Regions from separate parts of the Priestia megaterium genome, predicted to be linked through region 2. Evidence: riboswitches for the same ligand, from Rfam matches in the RefSeq annotation. Region 2 holds a riboswitch; each other region holds the start of a gene.
The links. A riboswitch is a leader RNA that binds a small molecule or an ion and turns the genes downstream of it on or off. The one in region 2 is predicted to bind lysine.
Positions count from the first base shown of each region.

Region 1 (5,771 bases), 2.2 Mb from region 2:
ATGGCTATTGCACATGCTACAGATAAAAACTTTACAGATGAAATTAAATCAGGCCTAGTGCTTGTTGACTTTTGGGCACCATGGTGTGGCCCTTGTAAAATGATTGCTCCAGTTCTTGAAGAAATTGATGGCGAACTTAACGATAAAGTTAAAATCGTAAAAGTAGACGTTGATGAAAATCAAGAAACAGCTGGAAAATTTGGTGTTATGAGTATCCCAACTTTAGTATTATTCAAAGATGGAGAGAAAGTTGATCAAGTAGTTGGTTTCCAACCAAAAGAAGCATTAACAGAATTAATTAATAAACACGCGTAAGTCAAAACCTAGCTCAGGCTAGGTTTTTTTCTTTTTCTCCACTTTTTCTCTTTTGGGAATACTTTTATTTAGCGAATATGCGTTCGTTTGTTTTATACTAGATGTAAGGAACACCGCCATAAATCCAGCTTATGTACATGTATTAAGACAGGAAAGAATGTAGGTTACGCTTCATAAGCGATTGTATAGATGGACAGAGTAAGAGAAGAGGAAGGAGAAAAGTATGAACGATTATTTAAAAGAAAAGCTGGCTATTTTACCGGATCAGCCCGGCTGTTACTTGATGAAAGATAAATATGGAACGGTCATTTACGTAGGAAAAGCAAAAGTATTAAAAAATCGAGTACGTTCCTACTTTACCGGATCTCATGACGGAAAGACGCTTCGACTTGTAAACGACATTGTCGACTTTGAATATATCGTCACATCTTCTAATTTAGAAGCGCTTATTTTAGAAATGAATTTAATTAAAAAGCATGACCCAAAATACAATATTATGCTTAAAGATGATAAGGGCTATCCGTTTATTAAGATTACAGCTGAAAAACAGCCCCGACTTGTTATTACAAGAAAAATAAAAAAAGATAAAGGGAAATACTTCGGTCCTTATCCTAATGTTCAAGCAGCAAATGAAACAAAGCGGCTTCTTGATCGCATTTATCCGTTAAGAAAGTGCTCCACTATGCCAGATAGGCCTTGTTTGTATTACCATATCGGGCAATGTCTAGCTCCTTGCGTAAAAGAGGTAAAAGAAGAGCAAAACAAACAAATTATTGAAAATATCACGCGGTTTTTAAATGGTGGATATGAGCATGTCAAAACAGAGTTAACTGAAAAAATGTTAAAAGCTTCAGAAGAACTTGACTTTGAACGGGCTAAAGAATACCGAGATCAAATTGCTCATATCGAAGCGACAATGGAAAAGCAAAAAGTAACGTTTAATGATTTTGTTAATCGAGATGTGTTTGGCTATTCTTACGATAAAGGCTGGATGTGTGTTCAAGTTTTCTTTATTCGCCAAGGGAAATTAATTGAGCGAGAAGTTTCTATGTTTCCTTTTTATAAAGAGCCAGAAGAAGATTTCTTAACTTTTATCGGTCAGTTTTATGCCAAAAATATTAAGCCAAAAGAAGTGATGGTTCCAGCAACGATTGATGCAGAGTTAGCTGAGAAGTTAGTAGAAGTAGAGGTTCAGCATCCAAAGCGAGGCAAAAAGAAAGAATTAGTAGAACTTGCGTGTAAAAATGCAAAAATTGCGCTCGGTGAAAAATTCTATTTAATTGAACGAGATGAAGAGCGTACAGTTGGCGCAGTTGAACGGTTAGGAGAAGAGCTTGGAATTGCCGCTCCTTATCGGATTGAAGCATTTGATAACTCAAATATTCAAGGAACAGACCCAGTTTCTGCGATGATTGTTTTTGTTGATGGGAAACCGGAAAAGAAAGAATATCGCAAATATAAAATTAAGACGGTAAAGGGACCAGATGATTACAGTTCCATGAGGGAAGTCGTTCGCAGACGGTATTCCAGAGCATTAAAAGAAGGTCTTCCGCTTCCGGATTTAATTGTTGTAGATGGAGGCAAAGGGCATTTAGCTGCAGTACAGGACGTTCTCGAAAATGAATTGGGACTTTTAGTGCCTACAGCAGGTCTTGTCAAAGATGATAAGCACAGAACCTCCAATCTGATGATTGGTGAGCCTCCTCAAATCATACCGCTTGAACGCAATAGTCAAGAATTTTATTTGCTTCAGCGAATTCAGGATGAAGTTCACCGCTTTGCGATTACCTTCCACCGTCAAGTGCGCTCTAAGTCCGCTTTTCAGTCAGTTCTGGACGACATTCCGGGAGTGGGAGAAAAGCGTAAAAAAGCTTTGTTAAAGCATTTTGGTTCGGTGAAAAAATTGAAAGAAGCAACGATTGAAGATATTCGAAATTCAGGTGTTCCTCAGAACATTGCTGAAAAAATTTATGAAACATTGCAAAAATAGTCTTGAAATAATAGAAAATATTTGATAAGCTATTAACTAATTTCATACGACACTTCATCAAATGAAGTGAAGATAGAGGTGCAAATTTAATCAGTACGCATCAGGAAGGGTATGAGCCCTTATGAACGATGCGGAAAGGGAAATTTGCCGAAGTGAACATTACCTCATAGTAATGATTGCTGGTTCTGCGTTGAATAAACGTAGGATTGTCAAGATGTAGATTCTTGGAGAGCTATCTCACGGCAGTGGACGGTTATGTTTTATAATTTTCGTTCGTTAAGCAATGAGAGCTCATCTCATTGCTTTTTTTATTGTCTGAGTAAAAAAATTTAGCTTCTCATCATCCTGCATATGCAAATTTATTGAAAAGGAATGAACAAAATTATGGCATTAATCGTTCAAAAATTTGGTGGAACATCTGTTGGTTCTGTTGAACGTATTCAACATGTAGCAAACCGTGTTATTCAAGAAGCAGAGCGCGGTAACCAAGTAGTAGTTGTTGTATCGGCAATGGGCAAAACCACAGATGCACTGGTGAAATTAGCAAGTGATATTACGGACAGTCCAAGTAAACGCGAAATGGATATGCTTCTTACAACTGGAGAACAAGTAACGATTTCCCTGTTAACAATGGCTCTTCAATTCAAAGGTCATGAAGCCACTTCGCTAACAGGTTGGCAAGCTGGTATCCAGACAGAAGCAGTTCACAGCAATGCACGAATCCAGCACATTGACACGACTCGTATTCAAAGCCAATTAGATAGAGGTCGAATCGTAGTAGTAGCTGGATTCCAAGGCTGTTCAGAAGATGGAAGCATTACAACATTAGGTCGAGGCGGCTCTGACACGACGGCAGTAGCTCTTGCCGCGGCACTAAAAGCTGCAAAATGTGATATTTATACAGACGTAACAGGAGTGTTTACGACGGATCCGCGCTACGTAGAAGATGCTCGTAAACTTCATTCTATTTCATATGACGAAATGTTAGAATTAGCCAATTTAGGAGCAGGGGTGCTGCATCCGCGCGCTGTTGAGTTTGCAAAAAATTATCAGGTACCGCTAGAAGTGCGTTCAAGCTTAGAAAACGAGAATGGAACGATTGTTGAGGAGGAAGTTTCAATGGAACAAAACTTAGTCGTAAGAGGAATTGCGTTTGAAGATAATATTTCACGGGTGACAATTGAAGGGTTAAACAACGAGTTACAAACTCTTTCTACTATTTTTACAGCATTAGCAAAAGAACAGTTAAACGTGGATATTATTATTCAAAACGTAACGGCTAATAATCGCCTCTCTATCTCATTTTCTATTAAAACTGTAGACGTAGAAGCTGCTCTTGCCGTCTTAAAAGAGTATAAATCTACTTTGGGGTATACGCGTATTGAACATGAAAGCGGTCTGGCTAAAGTATCGATTGTGGGATCTGGCATGATTTCTAATCCAGGTGTTGCAGCCGAAATGTTTGAAGTGCTGGCAGGAGAGAAAATTGAAGTGAAGATGGTCAGCACGTCTGAAATTAAAGTATCTACAGTTGTACCGCATGCTGATATGGTAAAAGCTGTTGAGACGCTTCACGTAGCATTTGAATTAGAAGAGCAGCAGGCAGTGCAAGTATAAAGAAGAGAAAAAAGACGTGGTATCTCCACGTCTTTTATATATACGTATTTCTTACTTTTTATAACGCTCCGCACGGGTTTCGGTAGGTAAGATATCTTTTCGGTCCCACTGCACGGAAATCAGCACTTTTCCGTTCTTTTCTTTAGGTGTTAAGTAGGCTTCTGTTAGGCAGTTGTTTTGACGCTGAATCTGTTCAGCCACAAATCCTGACTCAAGATGAAATGAACAAGTTTCCTGCTGAAATCTTTTGCTGACCACATCACCTGATAACTCAAGCTCTAGTGAATATTTATCTTTTTTGGCAAGCGTCAGTGTTCCCCAGGAAGCTGCTTTAAAAAAAGCGACGATTTCATCCATTGTATTTAATGGATATTTACGCGCAAGGTGTTTTCCTGCCCAGTATGAGATGGTATTCGTTTCGTCTCCAAGAAGCTCTGGAATCAACACGTCACGCAAAAGACTGTATCCAAAATATGGAACGTGATCAAGAGCTCTCTCTGTTTCAGCTGCGGCATTAGGTTCTAATGTTTCCATCGTCTCTTCAAGTTCTTGCTGTGATTCTGTTTGTAAATTGCTCATGCTTTCCCCTCTTTCTTTACTACTATTATATACAAATCTAAAAAACCTCTCACGCATTTTTTTAATAAAATGTAAGAGGATCTTTATTATGGTAAAAAGAGTTAGATGTAAAGATAAAAAATCCATAAAATTACTTTTAAAAGGGTACTTTTACCTGTGTAAATGTTTTGTGAACTTGTTTACAATAAAAGTATAAAGTAAACGCTTACTTAACTGTGGCAAGCGATATTATAATAGAAAGAAAAAATCTTTAACATCAATGTAGTAAGCGTTAACAAATATAAAATTTTATAAATTTATATTTTATAGAAGATTTAAACATCTTGCCTTGACGCTCTTAATCGATGGGAGTAAAATTAACCTGTCACATACTTTATTAGGAAATGCAAAGGTTTTCATTTCCTGTATTCACGATTAATCTATTTGTCTAGTGGGAGTAAGAAAGTTCTTCACAAACTATGTTCATTTAACTAAGGGGGGTCTACGCAGATGGCGGCAAACAGAGAGTTTCAATATCGGAGAATCCATTCACTACTTGGAGTAATACCAATCGGGATTTTCTTAACACAGCATTTAGTTGTGAATCATTTCGCGACAAAGGGAGAAGAATCATTTAATCAAGCAGCTCACTTCATGGAGAGCTTACCTTTCCGCTATGCTCTAGAAATTTTCATTATTTTCTTACCAATCGTTTTTCACGCAATATACGGTCTTTACATCGCATTCACTGCTAAAACAAACGTTAACAACTATGGATTTTTCCGTAACTGGATGTTTATCCTTCAGCGTGTTTCAGGTGTAATCACACTTATCTTCATCACATGGCACGTATGGGAAACCAGAATACAAGCTGCGCTTGGAAAAGAAGTAGATTTTCAAATGATGGAACGAATTTTAAGCAACCCAGCAATGTTTGCATTCTACATAGTTGGTGTTGTATCTACGATCTTCCACTTTGCAAACGGTCTATGGTCATTTGGAGTTAGCTGGGGGTTAACTGTAACACCACGTTCTCAAAGAATTTCAACTTATGTGACATTAGCAATCTTCTTAGCACTTACATTCGTAGGTGTTCGTACATTATTCGCATTTGCATAAAATTAAGGTTTTGAAGGAGTGGGGTTCCGATGAGTAACGGAAAAATCATCGTAGTCGGTGGCGGTTTAGCTGGCTTGATGGCAACAATAAAAATTGCTGAGTCTGGCAAGCAAGTAGATTTATTTTCACTAGTTCCGGTAAAAAGATCTCACTCAGTTTGCGCGCAAGGTGG
Region 1 is NZ_CP023317.1:4,475,575-4,481,345, reverse strand. Features, by position in the region: gene trxA (thioredoxin) at 1-315, shown strand; gene uvrC (excinuclease ABC subunit UvrC) at 539-2,305, shown strand; lysine riboswitch at 2,371-2,548, shown strand; gene CEQ83_RS22945 (aspartate kinase) at 2,690-3,922, shown strand; gene CEQ83_RS22940 (YslB family protein) at 3,974-4,501, opposite strand; gene CEQ83_RS22935 (succinate dehydrogenase cytochrome b558 subunit) at 4,991-5,599, shown strand; gene sdhA (succinate dehydrogenase flavoprotein subunit) at 5,629-5,771, shown strand, end outside.
Region 1: another riboswitch for lysine. It lies ahead of CEQ83_RS22945 (aspartate kinase); the one in region 2 lies ahead of lysA (diaminopimelate decarboxylase).

Region 2 (5,771 bases):
GCTGAGCGGATTCACGCAGCAATTTTTCAGTTTTTTTACGTTCTGTAATATCACGAAACAAAACTTGAATGGCCTGCTTTCCCATATACGGAATAGGAAAGGCAATGGTTTCGGCATCAATCGTATGACCGTCTTTATGAATAAACTTTTCTTCCTGCAGATCCACAGATTTATTTTCTGTTTTCATTCGATAAATTCGCTGTTTTACAACATCATAGTAATCAGGGTGAACAAACTGATAAACACAAGCTCCTAATACATCTTGAGGATTCTTGTATCCTAGTGCTTTAGCTCCTGCAGGGTTGATATAATCAATTTTACCTTCACTATGAACGATAATTGCTTCCGGGGATAACTCAATCAAACTTCGGTAGCGCTGTTCGCTTTCTTTTAAAGCCGTCTCATCCTGCTTGCGCGATGTTATATCTCGATAGACAAACGCAATGCATAACGGCCAATCATTCATATTTTCAACGCGAAATAGTGTGACGCTTACATTAATTAAATGCCCGTCTTTATGCTGTCTGACCGTCTCGAATTCCGTTTTCGATTCCCCTGATTGAATAGTCTTATGAAGTTCGCACACGGGCTCCTTTAAAAACGAAGGTATAATCGGAAGAGGCTTTTGATGAATTTCTTCAAACGTCCAGCCAAATGTATTCTCAAACGCAGGGTTCACTTGAAGCGTTTTACCCTCTAAGTCAACGATAGCAACAGCATCTGCGTTATGATAAATAAAAGGCTGAATCTGTTCTTTTTTCTCCTGATAACTAGTTATATTCACGCAATGTCCCATAATTTCAGGTTTTTCTGTGTAAGATAAAGGGGTTAAGTTTACTACATAGCGTTTATCATTTATTTGAAGCTCGTACATAAGCTTTTTCTTTTTATTTAGCGCTTCGAAAAAATGCTCATACGAGACCCATTCTTCTAGAGGTATTTTTTGCTCAGAAACGCTTTCTCCTTGATACATACTGTAAACAAGGTGGTCACCTTTTTGTTTGTAAGCAAATATGATTCCTAGAGCCTCAGCTGAATGATTTTCTGCATGTAATCGGACTATTTTTTTATTTTCGTTCATCGTTCATATTTACCTACCCCTCACTAGCATCTTTCCTAATCGTTCTCATTCTCTTAATTTTACATGAGGCGTTTAAAATTTACTAGATAAAGAAGCAGATATTTTCCATTCATTCACATAAAAAAAGCGCCTGTATAGGCGCTTTTTTATGTGAATAGGAATTACTTTGAATGATGCATTTTATGACAGTGCCGCTTCGGAACAAACCCATTTTTCTCCATATGCTGATAGCGATTTTCCATATGTGAAGAAATGTTTTGACTCTCCGTTTTGCTTAGCACGCCGTACTCCACATATTTTGAAAGTATTTCTTTCTTTTTTTCGAACATTTCTTTGTACAGAACGGATAATTCCTGCTTTTGCTGAGACGTCAGCTGCACGTCTTTTGTTTCTGGCTGAGGATTGTTTTCCGCTAATACAGGCGTGCCGCTCATAAATAAAAAAGCTGCTGCTGCACTTATCATAACCTTTCGCAAACAATCTACTTCCTTTCATCATATAGTAGTTATAGTTTGCGAACTTCTATTTGTTTTCATTCATTCCATTTGCTTAGGACTCAATAGCTCCTCTTACATCATAATCGCTAAGATCAATTTCCATTTCCATTTCAAGTGCTAATTTAGCAAGCTCTGAACCAAGATAAGGACCCGACGTTAAGCCTGAAGCTCCGAGACCATTCGCTACTAGTATTCCTTCGTAAGCTGGAAGAGCCCCAATGACTGGCAAGAAGCCTGGAGTAAATGGTCGAAACCCTACCCTTGTTTCTAAGACTGTGCTTTCTGTTAAGCCAGGAGCAATTAATAAGGCCTTTGAAAAAATTTCATGAAGCCCCCCAGCCGTTACTCTCAAGTCATAACCCGTGTCGTTTTCATGTGTTGCTCCTATGACAATTTGACCTTGTTCAAACGAAAGAATATATTGGTCGCTTGGAGGCATTACAACGGGCCAGTCTTTTGTATCTAAATCAGGAAGATGCAAGTGGACAATTTGCGCTTTTTGAAAGCTTGCTAAAAATTTCACTCCAAGAGGCTCTAGTAATTGATTTGCCCACGCTCCTGCTGTCACGATTGTTGTACTTGCTAGAAGGGTTTGTCCATTTACGGCAACGCCCGTTACTTGATTATTTTCATAAAGTAGTTCTGCGTTTCCTTCTATTATTTTTGCACCGTTTTTCTTCGCTGCATTCACAAGTGCGTTTCGAAGAGCTCTTCCGTTAACGCGAGCGGCTCCACTAATATGAACTGAACTGTATTCTTCCGAAAGAGCCGGAAACAAAGCCTGTGTTTCTTTAGCGGATAAACGTGTAATCTCGCCTATTTCGGGGGCTTCTTCCCGACGCTTATATGCTCGTTCTTCCATTTTTTTAAGCTTTTGTTCATCAGTGTGTAAACTAATTGCTCCTACTCGCTTATATCCCGTATCCGTTTCTCCATCTTCTTCTAATTGCTGAATTAATGTTTGATAGTACTTGGCGCCGCCTTTTGCTAAGCGGTACCATGCTTTATTTCGACGCTGCGAAAGCCATGGACAAACAATTCCTGCTGCTGCATCAGTAGCTTGACCAGCATCCTTGCGATCTATCAATGTCACATCTGCTCCTGCTTTTGCTAAATGATATGCCGTAGAAGCTCCAAGTACCCCAGCTCCAACTACGATGTATGTTTTCATACCAAAACACCCTTTTCTTTCTTCTAGTATTCTCATGCTATATGTATGCAATTTTAGCATAGCAAAAAAAGAAGTCACATACTAGGCGAAGCTATTTTAAGCTTATTTTTAAGCCTTGCTGACTTTGACATATAGCTCCTTTCGTCTCGTAAACAAAAGCGGTAGAAGTTCTTTTACCAAGATTATAACAGGGTGAAGAAAGCCATAAATAGTGGTAGTACGTCTTTAACGCTGTGGCTTACGGCTTTTTTATTATAGGTGCTGAATAAAAAAATGAAAGAATAAAACCACTATAATATGTAAATAAAAAGAAATAACCATTATTTTAAGGAGAGCGTATGCAATCTTCATTTGTATTATTTTTTATCATTCTTGGTTTACTATTTGGCAAGTGGCGAAGGTATCAAGAATACTACCCTACTTTGCTGTTTTGGGTCACGGGGAATTTGCTTTATGAAGTGCTGCTGTTTCATCACCGCGTATGGGTATTTCACCCTGTTGGTATTGATCATCTTTTTCTACCCGATCACCTAATGGTTTCTCTTGGAATAACCTTAATTATTTATCCGTTTGTTATACCGGTTTTTTTAGGAAGGCTGCCGCTGCATGTAAGCGGCCGGCTGTGGTGGATTCTTTTATGGGCGCTTTTATTTACTGTGATTGAGTTCATTGCTTATGTTAATCACAGTATCACTCATCATTATGGATGGTCGCTGCTATGTTCTTTTCTCTTCAATATTGTCACGTTCTCACTTTTAATCATTCATCAGAAGACAGCGCTGGCTGCTTGGATTCTATCTGGAAGCTTCATAGCTTTTTTATTTATCTTCTTTGATATTCCTATGCCTTAACTTTTCATTGACTAGACAGAGGAAAAGGAAATATAATAGGAGTTACATTTAAATATAATTTTCCTCTCTGAGAATAGAGGTGCATGAAATCAAGAGTCACTTATTGGAGACTAATGGAGTCTGTGAAGATAAGTAAAAGGGATTTCGTGCCGAAGTATATAAACATCCATTGTGTTCATATACTGGTTCAGTATTGAATAAATGCTGAGCTGTCACAAACCACTTGGTTTGTGGAGAGCTATTGAAGAGATGTTGATGCCTAGAATGTAATAATACTTTATTATTATGAAACCAAGACGCGTGAACATCACTTCACGGGTCTTTTTTGTGTTTTTCTACTGACCATCAAAGTTATAGTTGAATGATTTAAATGGAGGGATACGGATTATGTACTTACATGGAACGAGTAAAATTAACAGCAGCAATCATTTAGAAATTGGGCAGTGCGATACGGTCGAACTGAAAAAACAATACGGCACTCCCCTATACATCTACGATCAAGAATTAATTGAGACGAAATGCAAGGCCTTCCATTCAGCCTTTCAAAGAAGCGGATTTTCATATCAAATCGCCTATGCAGGGAAAGCGTTTCTTTGTATGGAAATGGCTAGCCTTTTAACGAAGCTTGATATGTCATTAGATGTGGTCTCAGGAGGCGAATTATTTACAGCTCTTGAAGCGGGATATCCAGCTGAACGCATTCATTTTCACGGAAATAACAAAACGATTGAAGAAATTGAAATGGCTCTTGATGCGAATATTGGCTGTTTTGTTGTGGATAACTTTACCGAACTTGAAGTTTTACATGCCTTAGCAGCTGAGCGCAAACAGAAAGCATCTATTCTTCTGCGTGTTACTCCAGGGATTGAAGCCCACACACATGAGTATATTATGACCGGACAGGAAGACTCCAAGTTTGGATTTGGTCTTTCCAATGACCAGGCTATGAAAGCGGTAAGTTCTGCATTAGAAAAGCCTTACTACGATCTTTTAGGCATTCATTGTCATATTGGTTCGCAAATTTTTGAAGTAGATGGTTTTTCTCGCGCCATTGATATTTTAACTGATTTCTTATTCAGTATTCGTGATAAAATGGAATTTGAAGTAAAAGTTTTAAACGTAGGTGGTGGTTTTGGTATTCGTTATACCGAAAGCGACTCTCCACTTCCAGTTGAGTATTATGTAGATGCACTGACAGAAAAGCTAAGCCGCACGTTAACTGAACAGAATTATACCCTTCCGGAAGTCTGGATTGAGCCTGGAAGAAGCATCGTAGGAGAAGCAGGTACAACGCTTTATACAATCGGCTCAACGAAGGAGATTCCAGGTGTACGCAAATACGTAGGAATTGATGGCGGTATGACCGATAATATCCGTCCTGCTCTTTACGATGCAAAACATGAAGCTGTCTTGGCTAATAGAGTGACGGATAAAAAAGATGAAACAGTATCAATTGCGGGGAAATGCTGTGAATCAGGAGATATGCTTATTTGGGATATCGATTTACCGCGCGTTAATCAAGGAGATTTACTAGCAGTATCCTCTACAGGTGCCTACAACTATTCAATGGCTAGCAATTACAACCGTATTCCGCGCCCTGCTGTTGTATTTGTGAAAAATGGAGAAGCTCGTCTTGCTGTAGAGCGAGAAACATACGAAGATTTGGTGCGTAAAGATGTAAAGCCAGTCGTTACTACGTATGCAATGAGCAAATGATAGCTGTTCTTGCGTAGTAAAGAAGCTATTGTTGTTTGGAGGAAATCTATATGGTTTTAAGTGTATTTAAAACGTACAGATCATCGCTTATTCTGCTTCTCGCTATTTTAATTGGCGGGATAGCAGGATATGCTATCGGGCCCGATGTGGCAGTCGTAAAGCCCTTTGGTGATTTGTTTCTTAATTTAATGTTCATGATTATCGTTCCCCTTGTCTTTTTTAGTGTGGCTTCGGCGATCGCAAACATGAACGAAATGAAACGTCTTGGTAAAATTATGCTAGGTATCGCCGTTGTGTTTGTCGCCACTGCTGCTGTTTCAGCCGTTCTAGGCTTTTTAGGCGCATCACTTTACAATCCGCTGCACAACGTAGATACTTCTGCCATTAAAGAATTAATGGGTGACAGTGAAAATACAGCTGAAAAAATGACGCTTTTAAATCAGCTTGTTAGTACA
Region 2 is NZ_CP023317.1:2,290,937-2,296,707, reverse strand. Features, by position in the region: gene CEQ83_RS11510 (PAS domain-containing sensor histidine kinase) at 1-1,081, opposite strand, end outside; gene CEQ83_RS11505 (YckD family protein) at 1,243-1,557, opposite strand; gene CEQ83_RS11500 (NAD(P)/FAD-dependent oxidoreductase) at 1,631-2,749, opposite strand; gene CEQ83_RS11495 (CBO0543 family protein) at 3,088-3,600, shown strand; lysine riboswitch at 3,667-3,849, shown strand; gene lysA (diaminopimelate decarboxylase) at 3,988-5,316, shown strand; gene CEQ83_RS11485 (dicarboxylate/amino acid:cation symporter) at 5,367-5,771, shown strand, end outside.

Region 3 (5,771 bases), 190 kb from region 2:
AGAGGATTTATGATTACATTTCAGCCGCGGTGGGTGTTTGAAGGTATGACAGGAGATTCAAAAATAGGGAAGCATGTACAAAAAGTCGTCCGCGATCGGTTAAAAACATATGATGACGTATCAGCTCACCCTGAGTTAGGCTGGTATGGACAGCAGGAAAACAGAGAGTGGAAGCAATATTTTTTACACGATGATAATAACCATACTACCGGACAGTGTCCATTTAAATTAAAAAGGAGTGAGCAGCATGGACGTAAAAAAAGCCTCTATTAAAAAAGGAGTTGGCGGAAAGTTTGAAGAAGTAATTAAAGAGCTGCTTCCGGCGTATACTGGATACGTTGAAGTACAGCACGATATTGCTTTTCAAACACATCCGTCTCATACGCATCCAACTGATGAAATTCTTCATATCCTTGATGGATCTATTTACTTTACAGTTGAACGTGATACGGTTCTATGTCAGGCCGGAGATCGGATACATTTACCGAAACAAACGGTTCATTCTTCAAAAGCCGGTCCTGATGGATGCACATACGTTATTTCCATTTTAAAATAAAGATGAAAGAAGATGATGCTTATGCTACGTTCCCGACCAGTGCTGCTGCTTATCGATGTACAAGAAGGGTTTTATTCACCCCAGTGGGGAGAAAGAAACAATTTAGATGCAGAAAAGAATATGCTGACGCTACTGCAAGCATGGAGACGCCAAGATTATCCTGTCATTCACGTGCAGCATGCATCAGAAAATCCAGATTCTCCTTTACACCCAAGCTCGAAGGGGTTTCAGTTTAAAGAAGGATTTGGTCCACAAGAAGATGAATACTTAATTCGCAAGCACGTGAACAGCTGCTTCATTGGAACAGAGCTAGATAGCTATTTAAAAGCAAATGGCTATGATACGCTCATTTTAATAGGACTAACTACTAATCACTGCGTCTCTACGACTGCCCGCATGGCTGGGAATTTAGGGTACAGGACGTACGTTGTAAACGATGCAACGGCTTGCTTTGATTGTATGTCCTACGATGGAAAAACCAGACTTCCTGCAGAAGATGTACATACATTCGCACTGTCTTCTTTGCACGGAGAGTTTGCAACGGTCATTTCTACAAAAGAGACTCTTCAAGTCCTTCAAACCTTTCAATATGCCCAAAACCAATAACCGATGTGCATGCGCACATCGTTTTTTTATGTAGATTATGTTTATTAAAAGAAGTAAAATAAAGATAATTCTATACTATAAGGAGTTTGTACATATGATCATTCGTTATGCTAAAGAAGAAGATTTACCTATGCTTGTTGAAATTTATAATCAGTCCGTTCAAACAAGTGCTGCTACTTTTGACTTAACGCCTGTAACAGTAGAACAAAGAAGGGGCTGGTTTAATAATCATATTAGCAATGAACTCTTTCCGCTTATTGTCGCGGAAAAAGATGGAGTAGTAGCGGGCTATGCTTCGCTTTCTTCTTATCGAGATAAAGAAGCGTACATTCAAACGGTAGAGCTATCGATTTATATTGATAAAAATCAGCAGGGGTATGGCATTGGAAAACAGCTTATGAAGCGGATTTTGGAATTGGCTAAAGAACTCAACCATCACGTTGTCATTTCAGGGATTACAAAAGGGAATGATATCAGTATCAAAATGCATGAGCAATTTAATTTTACATTTTGCGGAGAATTTAAAGAAGTAGGCTGGAAATTCGATCAGTGGCAAGATGTGCTTTTTTATCAGCTTATTTTATAAGATGTATGACACCTTTACACATTGTAACGTTTTAGTTTCATGTGTAAAGGTTATTAAAATAATAAGTCATTTTATTATTTTAATACGAAAGGTGTTAGCTATCATGAATACAGCATATAAGAGCTATTCCAAAAAGATGGTCCAAAAAAGAACTGCATATCCAGCTGAATAGAATCAAACACAATTCTGAACTATCTACTATAACAGCAGATCCGCTTTTTCACCTGTTACAATGTACTCGTTCGGGCCTTCAAACTAAGCAAGAAATCATAGACTACATCCAAACCATTCCTAATCACCAACTTCCATCTTTTGCAACTCGTTTAAGCAGGTTAATTCAGCGTATTTATTATATCGAAGCTGCTGATTACTATAACCGTCCCCTCAAAGGTTATATGCTTGTTATGAAAAACCAACCCGCTTATATATCTCTTCATTTTGCCGATCAGCTCATATAAAAAAAGCTCTCTATTCTTTTGAATAGAGAGCTTTTTTTATTCGTATTTTTTCACTGTTACTTGACATTCTTTTAACGGGATAAGCTTCGACTTTTTCGTCCATTTGTATCCTAACCAAACAATTAAGAATAAAGGAAGTCCGATATAAGAAACAAGTACACCGTACCAGTCAATCGAGTCACCCATAAACGCCGAATAGTTTTGGCCTAAAATAACAACGGCACATAAAATAAAGGCAAAGATAGGGCCAAATGGGAAAAGTTTTGCATGATATGGAAGTTCACTCAAATCATGACCTTGAGCAACAAATGCTCTTCTAAAACGATAGTGGCTGATCGCAATTCCTAACCAAGCAATAAAACCAGACATACCAGAAGCATTAAGTAACCACGTATATACCGCACCGTCTCCAAAAAATGAAGCACCAAATGCAAGTGTACCGACAAGTGCCGTTGCGATTAAGGCATTAACTGGAACGCCTCGTTTATTCACTTTTGCTAAGAACCTTGGTGCTTTTCCATCTTTCGCTAAGTTCCACAGCATACGCGTAGAAGCATACATACCTGAGTTACCAGCAGATAAAACAGCTGTTAAAATAACGGCATTAATCGCTGATGCTGCAAACGCCAGACCTGCTCGTTCGAATATTAAAGTAAACGGACTTACTCTCACGTCATCACTTGCTAATGAATTCGCTGTGTATGGAATAAGCATTCCAATAACAAAAATAGCTAAAATATAAAATAACAAGATGCGCCAGAAGACTTGTTTAACTGCGCGAGGAACCGTTTTTTCCGGATCTTCACTTTCTCCAGCTGCGACTCCAAGCAACTCTGTTCCTTGGAATGAAAAACCAGCTGCCATAAATATACCTAGTACAGTGAAGAATCCACCGTGAATCGGTCCATCACCAAGCGTGAAGTTTTTGAAACCTGGTGCTTCATTGTTAAAGATACCAAAAATCATCATAATACCAATAACTAAAAAGATAATAACCGTTACTACTTTAATTAACGAAAACCAAAATTCAGATTCACCAAATCCTTTTACAGAAAGGTAGTTAAGCCCAAACATAATTAATAAAAACAGGGCACTCCATAAAATAGAAGAAGAGTTCGGGAACCAAAATTTCATAATAAGGGCTCCAGCGGATAATTCAGCTGCAATCGTAATAGCCCAGTTATACCAGTAGTTCCAGCCGAGAGCGAAACCAAAGGATGGATCTACAAAACGAGACGCATACGTACTAAATGAACCAGCTTCAGGCATATAAGCTGCGAGCTCTGCTAGGCTGGTCATCAAAAAGTAAACCATTACGCCAATAATAGCGTAAGCTAAAAGCGCTCCCCCAGGTCCTGCTGTGTGAATTGCTCCACCACTTGCTAGGAATAAGCCGGTTCCGATGGCTCCTCCTAATGAAATCATCGTTAAGTGGCGAGATTTCAACCCACGTTTTAATTCTTGCTGCTCTTGCATAGATAAATACTCCTTTCGAATGTACGGAAAGAGACGGGATAACATAAAAAAAGCCCGCAGTATATGTGCGCGCTTTTAAATCTGAAAACCGCGTCAACCTTCCGTGAAGATAGCTCTTCACATCACTCGCATGATGTGACAGTTCTGTTCCTGTTCGGAGACAGCCCCAGCTTAAATCAACCGAGAAGTGATTTAAACTTCGGCAATTTTTCCTTTCAAGCAACATCCTCAATGTTCTCTGCATTTCCGTTACTTTACTATTAAAAACTGCGACCTCTACCTCATCGATTAGGATGAGGGTTTTTTATATTCAATTGACATAAAAGAAGTATAACAAATACTAAAACGATTGTCATTATAAAAAATAGATTCAGAAAATAGAAACATCTTTGAAATCTCTCGAATCTATTTTGTTACGTATGGTATAATAAACATTGTCTTTATACTACATAAATATCCAAACGTACCACAGGGGGAGCCGCCGTGCTGAGAGTGAACGAAATGTTCAGACCCTTAGAACCTGTTAGTTAACGCTAGCGTAGGAATGTGGGAATAGTAGCATATAGTTGCTTACTCCTGTGTAAACCGTTTGATATGAATGATTCAAAAACAGGAGTGAGAAACGTGAATAAAGCATTACCTTTACAGGCTAAAATTGAAATAGCTATTTTTGCAGCATTGGCACTTCTACTTGACCTTTTGCCTTCCATTAAGATTGCAACGGCTGTAAGTATTTCGTTCTCCATGGTGCCCATTTTTATTATGTGCTTTCGCTGGGGAGTAAAAGGCGGGGCTCTATCTGGTCTATTATGGGGGCTTTTGCAGTTAGCGACAGGAACGGCTTATATTTTAACAGCGCTACAAACATTTATTGAATATATTGTGGCTTTTGCTTTTATAGGTTTTGGAGGTATTTTTTCACAATCTATTAAAACAAATTTAGCTACCAATAACAGATCAAAAGCTTTTGTTTTGATTGTTTTATCCCTTATTATCGGAAGCTTCGCACGTTATTTCTGGCACTTTATTGCTGGTATTATTTTCTGGGGATCGTACGCACCAAAAGGTATGTCCGCTCTGTGGTATTCTTTTTCAATGAACGGTGTTTCAATGGTAGGGTCACTAATAGCCTGCTTAGTCATTCTTTCATTGTTAATTCCATCGGCATCAAGAATGATTGTAACTAAATCACATTCATCATAAGAAAAAAGACTAAATCTACCAAGATTTAGTCTTTTTTTTCATTTGTCACCTTTGTTTACACAAAAGTGTGTCAGGTTTGATAACATAGTTAGTGAAATATTCAAAAAACTGTTTTATGATAGTCAACATATTCAAACGAGATAAGGGATTGATAGCATGCTACAGAAATGGATCACGAGCATAGGTTTAGATATTGGAACAAGCACAACAAAACTGATTGTAAGCAAGCTGTTAATAGCAAATCAACAAAATCAGTTTACGCTGCCAGGCTGTCAAATTATTGATCGTCGCGTAACGTATGCAAGTTCTATCTATACCACACCTATGGTAAACGAGGTTGAAATCGATGTTCAACGATTAACGGTACTACTAGAACAAGAGTACAAGAATGCAGAAATCTCCTTAGATCAAGTGGAGGCGGGCGCTGTGATCATCACAGGAGAAACTGCTAGAAAGCAAAATGCAGAGAGTATCGTTCACTATCTAGCCGAACATGCTGGAGATTTCGTTGTTGCAACAGCCGGTGCTGATTTGGAAGGAATATTGGCGGCAAAAGGATCAGGAGCAATCCAACATTCCGCTGAAACAAATGCAGTAATTGCCAATATTGATGTAGGAGGAGGCACTGCTAACATCGCCTTATGTCAAAATGGAAAAGTGATAGAAACATTTACCCTGCATGTAGGCGGGAGATTAATTCGGCTGAATTCAGACGGTTTTGTAACCTACATTTCACCTTATTTAACTGAATTTTTAAAAAATAATTCTTTAATACTGCGAGAAGGTGAAAAAGCAACATTTGAAAAACTCTCGTCTATCTGTCAATTACTAGCTGAAGAAACCGTGAATTATGTAAAAGCGCTGAAGCAAAATTCCACGCTGCTCG
Region 3 is NZ_CP023317.1:2,484,782-2,490,552, reverse strand. Features, by position in the region: gene CEQ83_RS12480 (YqcI/YcgG family protein) at 1-273, shown strand, start outside; gene CEQ83_RS12475 (cupin domain-containing protein) at 248-556, shown strand; gene CEQ83_RS12470 (cysteine hydrolase family protein) at 578-1,162, shown strand; gene CEQ83_RS12465 (GNAT family N-acetyltransferase) at 1,257-1,748, shown strand; gene CEQ83_RS12455 (amino acid permease) at 2,243-3,682, opposite strand; lysine riboswitch at 3,785-3,969, opposite strand; TPP riboswitch at 4,144-4,244, shown strand; gene thiT (energy-coupled thiamine transporter ThiT) at 4,277-4,885, shown strand; gene CEQ83_RS12445 (ethanolamine ammonia-lyase reactivating factor EutA) at 5,042-5,771, shown strand, end outside.
Region 3: another riboswitch for lysine. It lies ahead of CEQ83_RS12455 (amino acid permease); the one in region 2 lies ahead of lysA (diaminopimelate decarboxylase).